DNA from 2 places in the Sphaerimonospora cavernae genome. Region 1 is predicted to be linked to the other one. Evidence: riboswitches for the same ligand, from Rfam matches in the RefSeq annotation. Region 1 holds a riboswitch; the other holds the start of a gene.
The links. Region 1 has a riboswitch for thiamine pyrophosphate ahead of thiC (phosphomethylpyrimidine synthase ThiC). Riboswitches for the same ligand answer to the same signal wherever they lie in the genome.
Positions count from the first base shown of each region.

Region 2: linked by a shared signal. The riboswitch ahead of thiO (glycine oxidase ThiO) and the one ahead of thiC (phosphomethylpyrimidine synthase ThiC) in region 1 are both predicted to bind thiamine pyrophosphate.

Region 1 covers NZ_JBHMQT010000043.1:78,008-82,618, forward strand. Annotated here, with positions in the region: gene ACFHYQ_RS19830 (putative protein N(5)-glutamine methyltransferase) at 1-31, opposite strand, end outside; gene thiC (phosphomethylpyrimidine synthase ThiC) at 254-1,921, opposite strand; TPP riboswitch at 1,914-2,029, opposite strand; gene ACFHYQ_RS19840 (hypothetical protein) at 2,156-2,311, opposite strand; gene ACFHYQ_RS19845 (cytochrome c biogenesis CcdA family protein) at 2,315-3,214, opposite strand; gene ACFHYQ_RS19850 (DsbA family protein) at 3,211-4,008, opposite strand; gene ACFHYQ_RS19855 (hypothetical protein) at 4,045-4,611, opposite strand, start outside.
Region 2 covers NZ_JBHMQT010000003.1:304,084-308,694, reverse strand. Annotated here, with positions in the region: gene ACFHYQ_RS01920 (thiazole synthase) at 38-808, opposite strand; gene thiS (sulfur carrier protein ThiS) at 825-1,025, opposite strand; gene thiO (glycine oxidase ThiO) at 1,064-2,191, opposite strand; TPP riboswitch at 2,182-2,295, opposite strand; gene ACFHYQ_RS01905 (NAD(P)/FAD-dependent oxidoreductase) at 2,375-3,568, shown strand; gene ACFHYQ_RS01900 (Rv2175c family DNA-binding protein) at 3,612-3,986, shown strand; gene thiE (thiamine phosphate synthase) at 4,015-4,611, shown strand, end outside.

The sequences.
Region 1 (4,611 bases):
ACAACGGGAAAGGGGATGAGAAGCCCGACATGGGAGCCTTTCGGGACGCCGTGGGGCTCCTGCCGATCGCCTATGCGAGGCGGGGAGAGGGGAGCACCCAACCTGATCTGGCGGTAATGGGTCTCACCTCCTCGGGACGATCACTTGCGGGCTACATATGGTACCAGAGGCGGTCGCGGCCTCGACGACCGGCCCCGCCGTACGGCTCGGCAACCGGGCCGGGCCGTACGGCGGGCGAAGCCGGCGACCGGGCTCAGGGGAGGTCGGCGATCGGCACGTACACGGCGCCGCCCTGGTCGAGGAACTGGGCGGACTTCTCCGCCATCCCCGCCGTGAGCGCCTCCGACTCCGTCAGCCCCCGCTCGGCGGCGAACCGCCGCACATCGTGGCTGATCTTCATGGAGCAGAACTTCGGGCCGCACATGGAGCAGAAGTGCGCCGTCTTGGCCGGTGCGGCCGGCAGTGTCTCGTCGTGGAACGAGCGGGCGGTGTCGGGGTCGAGCGACAGATCGAACTGATCCTCCCAGCGGAACTCGAACCTCGCCTCCGACAGTGCGTCGTCCCAGGCCTGGGCCAGCGGGTGTCCCTTGGCCAGATCGGCGGCGTGAGCCGCGATCTTGTAGGTGATCACGCCGGTCTTCACGTCGTCCCGGTTCGGCAGTCCGAGGTGCTCCTTCGGCGTGACGTAGCACAGCATGGCCGTGCCGTACCAGCCGATCATGGCGGCGCCGATGCCGGAGGTGATGTGGTCGTAGCCGGGTGCGATGTCGGTGACCAGCGGCCCGAGGGTGTAAAAGGGGGCGTCGTCGCACAGCTCGCGCTGCAGATCGACGTTCTCCTTGATCTTGTGCATGGGCACGTGGCCCGGTCCCTCGATCATCACCTGCACTTCGTGCTCCCGGGCGATCTCGGTCAGCTCGCCCAGCGTGCGCAGCTCGGCGAACTGGGCCTCGTCGTTGGCGTCGGCGATCGAGCCGGGCCGCAGCCCATCGCCGAGGGAGAACGCCACATCGTAGGCGGCGAAGATCTCGCACATGTCCGCGAAGTGCTCATACAGGAAGCTCTCCCGGTGATGCGCCAGGCACCATGCGGCCATGATCGACCCACCGCGGGAGACGATGCCGGTCTTACGGCGAGCGGTCAGCGGCACGTACGCCAGGCGGACCCCGGCGTGCACGGTCATGTAGTCGACGCCCTGCTCGCACTGTTCGATCAGGGTGTCGCGGTAGACCTCCCACGACAGGTCGGCGGCCACCCCGCCCACCTTCTCCAGCGCCTGGTAGATGGGTACGGTTCCGACCGGCACGGGGGAGTTGCGGATGATCCACTCGCGGGTGGTGTGAATGTCTCGGCCGGTGGACAGGTCCATGACGGTGTCGGCCCCCCATCGGGTGGCCCAGGTCATCTTCTCCACCTCCTCCTCGATGGAGGAGGAGACCGCCGAGTTGCCGATGTTGGCATTGATCTTCACGAGGAAGTCACGACCAATGATCATCGGTTCGCTCTCGGGGTGGTTGACGTTGGCCGGGATGATGGCCCGCCCGGCGGCCACCGCGTCCCGGACGGACTCCGGGCTCACCCCCTCCCTGGTCGCGACGAATTCCATCTCCCGGGTGATCACGCCGCGTCGGGCGTAGGCCAGCTGCGTCACCGGCGCCCCGGTGGCCCGCATCGCCCGGCCCGGGCCGCTCGGGGCCACGTCGCCGCGATCGCGGATCCACTCCTCCCGCCGCCGCGGCAGTCCGCGGGTGAGGTCGGTGGTCGCGGCCGGGTCGGTGTACGGCCCGGAGGTGTCGTAGAGCCGTACCCGTTCGCCGTTGGACAGCAGGACCTCGCGCATCGGCACCCGGAGATCCCCGACGTGAACCTTGGCAGAGCGGATCCCGGAAGATCTGGTTTCGGAAATACGCGCGTCGCTCATCTGCGAAACTCCCTTCGCCGGCATTACCCGGAGCAGGTTCTGGCGGTCGGCGGCTGATCGATAGCCGTCCTCTCAGCCCGGTCGCACCGGGCTCCCGCGTCGGTCGGCGTCAACGTAACCCGGCCCCGCAAGACGCGCAAGATGGCAGTTGTCTTCCCTAAATTAGCTTTGTCAATTGTCTTTGCCGGGGCAGGGCCGGCAGGGGGACCGAGCGTCGCCCCTGGCCGGTCAGTCTCACCGTGCGTGATTCGCGGGCCCGGCCCGGCCATCGGCGACGTCAACAACGTCAACAACGTCAACGGGGACCGGCAGGGTCGCGGCCAGCCGGTCGATCTTCTCGTTGAGCGCCCGGATCTCGTTCATCACCGCGAAGTGCTGCTGCAACTCCAACTATCACCCAGAGTCGGATGGCGGCCGGGGCCGCGTTCGGGAGGAGACCGCCTGCTCGGTCACTTCGCTCGTCCGGACCTGTGTGGAAGCGGAACGGCGGAAGCGGACGACCAGGATCACCGCCACGATCACCGCCATGGCGAGCAGGACGACCGCGATATCGGGAATCCCGGCGGAGATCCGTCCGACCCACTGCTCGACCGCGTACTCGCCGTCCACCCCCATCAGCCCGGGAAGTGCGGAGGTCCCGTCGAAGAGCAGGAAGATCACCCCGAGAAGGACGAAGAAGACCCCCGACAGCAGTGAGTTGGTGTGCAGGTGCAGCGGCCCCAGGTGAAAGCCCCGCCCCCGGAGCCAGCGCCTGCCCCCCAGGTGGAACCGGTCCCACATCAGGGCGAGCAGGAACATCGGGAAGGCCATGCCGAGCGCGTAGACGGCCAGCAGCGCACCCCCGTAGACAGGGTTGCCGCCGATCGCGGACACGGTCAGCACGCCGCCGAGGACGGGCCCCGCGCAGAAGCCGGCCAGGCCGTAGACCGTGCCGAGCGCGTAGACCGATCCCGCCGATCCCGGGCGGATGCCGGCCGCTTTCTCCTGTATGCGGCGCGAGGCGAAGCCGATCCCCAGCACCTGGGCGATACCGAGGGCGATGACCGTCCAGCCGCCGATGGTCACGAGCAGGTCCCGGTGGCCGTAGAACAGCCGCCCGGCGAGCGACCCGGCCGCACCCAGGGGCACAAGCGTGGTGCACAGCCCCGCGTAGAAGAGCAGGGTACGGCCGAGCAGCCGCGCGGTGGTGCCGAACGCGTAGGCGAAGAAGGCCGGCAGCAGGAGGGCGCTGCACGGGCTGAGCAGCGCGAGCAGCCCGCCGAGGAAGGCGGCGAGATAACCGATGTCAGTCATTTCCCCGTTACCCCGGGCGAGGACGCCACCGGGGGCGTCCCGGCGGCCAGCCTGGCCTTCTCGATGGCGGCCTCGAAGACTTCAAACGGCTGCGCCCCCAAAATGGGCTGCGCGTTCACCAGGAACGCGGGGGTACTGGTCACTCCGATCCGATATCCCTCCTCACTGTCGCGGTCGATGGCGACCTGGGCCGCCGCACTCTTCATGTCCGCGCGGAATCGGTCGAGATCCGGCACGCCCGCCTCGCGGGCCATCTTCTCGAGCTTGCCGGGGGCGAAGGCGCCGCTGTTGCGCGTGCGCTCCTTGGAGAAGGCGACGTTGTAGAACTCCCAGAACCTGCCCTGCTGCGCGGCGGCGTATCCGGCACGGGCGGCGGCCGTCGACTCATCACCGAAGATCGGGAAGTTGCGCCATTCGATGCGCAGGGTGCCGTCCTGCACGTACTTCATCAGCTGAGGTTTGGTGTCCCTCGCGAACTTTCCGCAGTACGGGCACTGGAAGTCGGCGTACTCGACCAAGACCACGGGCGCGTCCACGCGTCCCGTGGCACTGCCGTCATCGACGTCACGCCGGGCCAGGGCGAGCAACGCCCTTTCCAACTCCGGCGGCATCTGCGTTTCGACACTGCCGGTGGCCGATGAGGCCGATGTGGAAGGGGTGGCGACCGGCGCGCTCGGGGTACCGCCGGGGGTCGCGGTGAGTGAGGCGAGGCCCAGGATGACAACGGCGACGAGGGCGGCCGCGGCGACGACGGTTCCGCGGGTTCGGCCGCCGCCGGAGGTGGTGCTGGACACAGGATGCTCCTGATGAGATGGAAGGGAAGACGAAGATCAGTCGCCGGACCGGCGGCCACGTTCGGTAGCAAGCGGCGGCGGTACGGCAGGCGGCGCCGGACGTACCGGACAGTTCACTTCCCCGGACAGGCGGCGAACCGCCGCCACCGCCAGCAGAAGTACCGAAGCCACCGCGGCCACCGGCTGGATGGGTGCCCATACGGTCATCGCCCCGGAGGCACCGAGCAGTAGCAGCGCGAGTTTGTTGCACACCGGGCAGCCCACAGCGAGGAATGACAGCACCGCGCCGACAGCGCCCAACCGGGAGGAGCCCCGATCAGCGCGCACCCGGGCCCCGGAGGTATCGGCAAAGGTGGCGATCACCAAGCCGCCCAGCATGGCGGTGGCGGCCAGTGTCGGATAGTTCCACCACTGAACGGGCACCTCGCGGCCGAAGAGTGGGTTGGGGATCACCACGGTGGGCACTCCGACGACCAGTACGGTCAGGAGCGCACCACCGGCAGCGGTCGCCCAGCGGGCGCCGCCCCAGATCCGCAGCGCGGTCAGCGCGGAACGCTGCTCGTTCAGTACGGCGACGACCAGTCGCTTGAGGAAATGCCGAAT
Region 2 (4,611 bases), on a different contig from region 1:
ATGGCCTTGCGGACATGACGGCGCACCGGCAGGGCCGCTACGACACGGCGGGGGAGGAGGCCTCGGCGTACCGCCGCCGCGGGATGCGCCCGGCGAGGCGGGCCTGCCGTCCCGCCGTGACGGCCGAGCGCATCGCCGCGGCCATCAGGTCGGGCCGCTGGGCCCGGGTCACCGCGCTGGCCAGCAGTACGGCGTCGCAGCCCAGCTCCATCGCGAGCGCGGCGTCGCTGGCCGTGCCGATGCCCGCGTCCAGGATCACCGGGACGCCCGCCGCCTCCACGATCAGCTCGATGTTGTGGGGGTTGCGGATGCCGAGGCCGGAGCCGATCGGCGCACCGAGCGGCATCACCGCGGCGCAGCCGGCCTGCTCCAGCCGCCGCGCCAGCGCCGGGTCGTCGCCGATGTACGGAAGCACCGTGAACCCGTCGGCGACCAGCCGTTCGGCCGCGTCGAACGTCTCGATCGGGTCGGGCAGCAGCGTCCGCTCGTCGGCGATGACCTCCAGCTTCACCCAGTCGGTCTCCAGGGCCTCCCTGGCCAGCCGGGCGGTCAGCACGGCCTCCCCGGCGGTGTAGCAGCCCGCCGTGTTCGGCAGGGTCTTGATGCCCCGGGCGCGCAGTACGTCGAGCACCGATCCCCGGGTCGCGGGGTCGAGCCGTCGCATCGCGACCGTGGTCAGTTCGGTCCCGGAGGCATCCAGCGCCTGGTCGAGCACCTCCAGTGAGGGCGCGCCGCCCGTTCCCATGATCAACCGGGAGGAGAACTTCTCCCCGCCCAGGACGAACACGTCGTCGATCACCGCCGTCAACCTCCCTGCACCGCCGTCAACCTCCCTGCACCGCCGTCAGCACCTCGACCTGATCACCGGAGGACAGCCGCGTCGACGACCACGCGCTCCGGCTCACCACCTCGCCGTTCAACGCCACCGCGACACCCGCCGTCTGCCCGGTCAGGGTGCGTACGGCGACGCTCACGGTCGCCTCGTCGTCCAGCGCGGTCTCGACCCCGTTGACGATGACCTTCATCCGATGACCCTCATTCAGCGGACCTCATTCAGGGAACCTCATTCGGCGAACCTCCCGGGATCGCAGGACTTCACGACCTCCGGCGCCGCTTCGCCGGTCAGGAAGGCCGCGACGGCCTCCGCCGTGATCGGGGTGAGCAGGACGCCGTTCCGATGGTGGCCGGTCGCCGCGAAAACGTCGGCCTTTCCGGGCACGTCAAGGGGCACGTCAACGGGCCCGATGAGCGGCAGATTGTCCGGCGTTCCCGGGCGGAAGCCCACGGTCGTCTCGGCCAGTTCCAGCTCGGTCAGCCCGGGGACCAGCTCGTGGGCGTCGCGCAGCAGCTCATACACCCCGCCGGCCGTCACCCGGCCGTCGAAGCCCAGCTCCTCCATGGTCGCGCCGAGCGTGATCTCGCCGTCGCCGCGCGGGACCAGGTAGGCGGGCGACCCGTGCACCAGCCCGCGCACGCACCTCGTGAGAAATCCCCCGGGCCCGCGCAGCCGCAGGATCTGCCCCTTGACGGGTCGTACGGGCAGCCCGGGCAGCAGCTCCGGCGACCACGGGCCGGCCGCGACGACGACGCGCGGCGCGGCGACGACCCTATCGGAGGCCAGCCGTACGCCCCGCGCGGTGAGCGCGACGGCACGATCGGCCACCACCGCGGCGCCGGCCCTTTCCAACGCGGTGCGCAGGGCACGCGTCACCAGGCGGGGGTTCACCCAGGCGTCGTCCCCGGCGAGCATGCCGCCGCGGATCGACGGCGAGAGCATCGGCTCCAGCCTCCGGCACTCCCGCCCGGTCAGCCGTTCCACCCGGAGGCCGAGAGTCCGCTCGAAGACGGCCAGCTCGTCCAGGTAGGCCATGTCGTCGGCGTCGTGGGCGATCTTCAGGGTGCCGTCGGTCCGGTAGTCGAGATCGACGCCGCTGTCGTCCTCCAGTTCGTCGCGGAACGACGGCCACAGCGCCAGCGAAGCGAGGCCCAGCCGCAGCACCGGCTCCTCGGTGTAGGTGACCTCGCTGACCGGTGCCAGCATTCCGGCCGACGCGTGCGTGGCGCCGCCGCCCGGGTCGGGGTCCACCACGGCGACGGACAACCCCCGCCGTGCCGTACGCCAGGCGACCGACAGCCCGATGATGCCGCCGCCCGCCACGATCACATCCGGCGTGGTCACCAGCTCAGGCACTGCCCGCTCCCTTCGCCGGCATTACCCGGATCAGGTCGTCTGGCGGTCGAGAGCCTTCCGCTCTCCTCTCAGCCCGGAACCGCCGGGCTCCCGCGCGTCTTACGGCCTCAAGCCTAGCATTTGCCGAACTCGTTACCGGATCGGCATTGGCGTATGCGCGGGTTGACAATCTATGGTCAAGATGTGGATCACGTCGTGGTGGTGGGGGCCGGCCTGGCCGGCGTACGGAGCATCGAGGCACTGCGCGCCCAGGGGTACGCCGGGCGGATCACACTGATCGGCCAGGAACGGCATCGCCCATATGACAGGCCGCCGCTGTCCAAGGCGGTGCTGCTCGGCGAGACCGACTCCACGGTGGTCGACTCCGACCTGGACGCCCTGGACGTACGGCTGTGCCTCGGCACGGCGGCCAAGGGCCTGCGCGACGGCGTGGTGGAGACGACCGAGGGCGAGGTGGACTACGACGGCCTCGTCATCGCCACCGGCGCCACGCCGATCCGGCTGCGCGGGGAGGGCCGCCAGCACGTGCTGCGCACCATCGACGACGCGATCGCGCTGCGCGAGCGGCTGGTCTCCGGGGCCCGGGTGGCGGTGATCGGCGGCGGCTGGATCGGCGCCGAGGTCGCGACCGCCGCGGCACGTGCGGGCTGCGCGGTGACCGTGATCGAGGCCGGCGAGACGCCGCTCGCGGCCGCACTCGGCCCGGACGTCGGGGCCCGCACCATCCCCTGGTACGCCGAGGCGGGCGTGGAACTGCGGCTCGGCGCGATTGTCGGCACGGTCGACCCCGGCGGCGTCACGCTCATGTCGGGCGCCCGGGTCGAGGCGGACGTGGTGGTGACCGGTGTCGGAGTGCGGCCCGCCGTCGAGTGGCTGAAGGGATCGGGCGTCGAACTGGACGACGGCGTGCTCGTCGACGAGCACCTGAAGACGACGCTGCCCGGTGTGGTGGCGGTCGGCGACTGCGCGAACTGGTGGTCGCGCCGGTTCCGCCGGCGGCTGCGGGTCGAGCACTGGGACACCGCGCTCGGCGCCCCCGACACCGCGGCTGCCACGCTGCTGGGGGAGGAGGCGGTTTACGATCCCGTGCCGTACTTCTGGTCGGAGCAGTTCGGCCGCATGGTCCAGTTCGCCGGGCACCCGTCCAGCGGATGGCAGGGGCCCGCCGTACGGCTGCTGTGGCGGGGCGACCCGCGCACCGACGCGAAATGGACGGTGTGCTGGCTGACCAGGGAGGACGGGCTCACGGCCCTCCTCACGGTGGACCGGCCGCGCGACGTGGTCCAGGGCCGCCGCATCATCGAAGGGGGCCGTCGGCTCGACCTGGTCAAGCTGGCGGACCCGGCCGTTTCGCTCCGCGACTGCATCATGGCCTGAACAAGGTGTTTCGCGGCCGCGCGGCTGTGGTAATGGTGGTTTCGTGACACTTACTGTTGCACAGATCGACCCGGAAACCGACCAGCTCGTGGGGGAATGGCTCCCCCTCTCCGAGGCCGCCAAGAGCCTGGGGCTCACCATCGGCCGCGTCAAGCAACTCCTCAAAGACAAGAAGCTCGTAGGCGTCCGCAGGGGCGGTGGCGAGCCACAGGTCCCGGCGGTGTTCATCGCCGCGGGCGACGTGCTGAAGGGGCTCCCCGGCACGCTTACCGTCCTGGCCGACGCAGGGTATGACTCGGTCGAGTCGATCCGCTGGCTGTTCACCCCGGACGACTCGCTTCCCGGGTCGCCGATCGACGCCATCAGAGCGGGCCGGCACACCGAGGTCAAGCGCAGGGCTCAGGCACTGGGATTCTGACCGTCCGCCTCATGGCATTGTTGGTCGGATGAACGACATCCGGCGACAGCGCCTCGCGCAGGCCAGGCTCTATCTCTGCACTGACGGCAGGCGGGACCGCGGCGACCTGGAGAGTTTCCTCGACGCGGTCCTGGCCGGCGGGGTGGACATCGTCCAGCTCAGGGAGAAGGGCCTGGAGGCGCGCGAGGAGCTTGCCCTGCTCGAGGTCTTCCGCGACGCGTGTGACCGGCACGGCGCGCTGCTCGCGGTGAACGACCGGGCGGACGTCGCACACGTCGCCCGGCCGGACATCCTCCACCTCGGCCAGGACGACCTGCCGGTGCCGATCGCCCGGGACATCCTCGGGCCGGAGGTGCTGATCGGCAGGTCGACCCACTCGGCTGCGGAGGCTTCGGCCGCCGCGGCCGAGCCGGGGGTGGACTACTTCTGCTGCGGTCCGACCTGGCCGACGCCCACCAAGCCGGGGCGGCCGGCCCCCGGCCCCGCGCTGCTCGAGCACGCCGCCGGCCTCGGTACGGCACGGCCGTGGTTCGGCATCGGCGGCATCGACCTGGGCAACCTCGACGAGGTCATGGCGTACGGCGCTCGCCGCGTCGTGGTCGTCCGGGCGATCACGGAGGCCGAC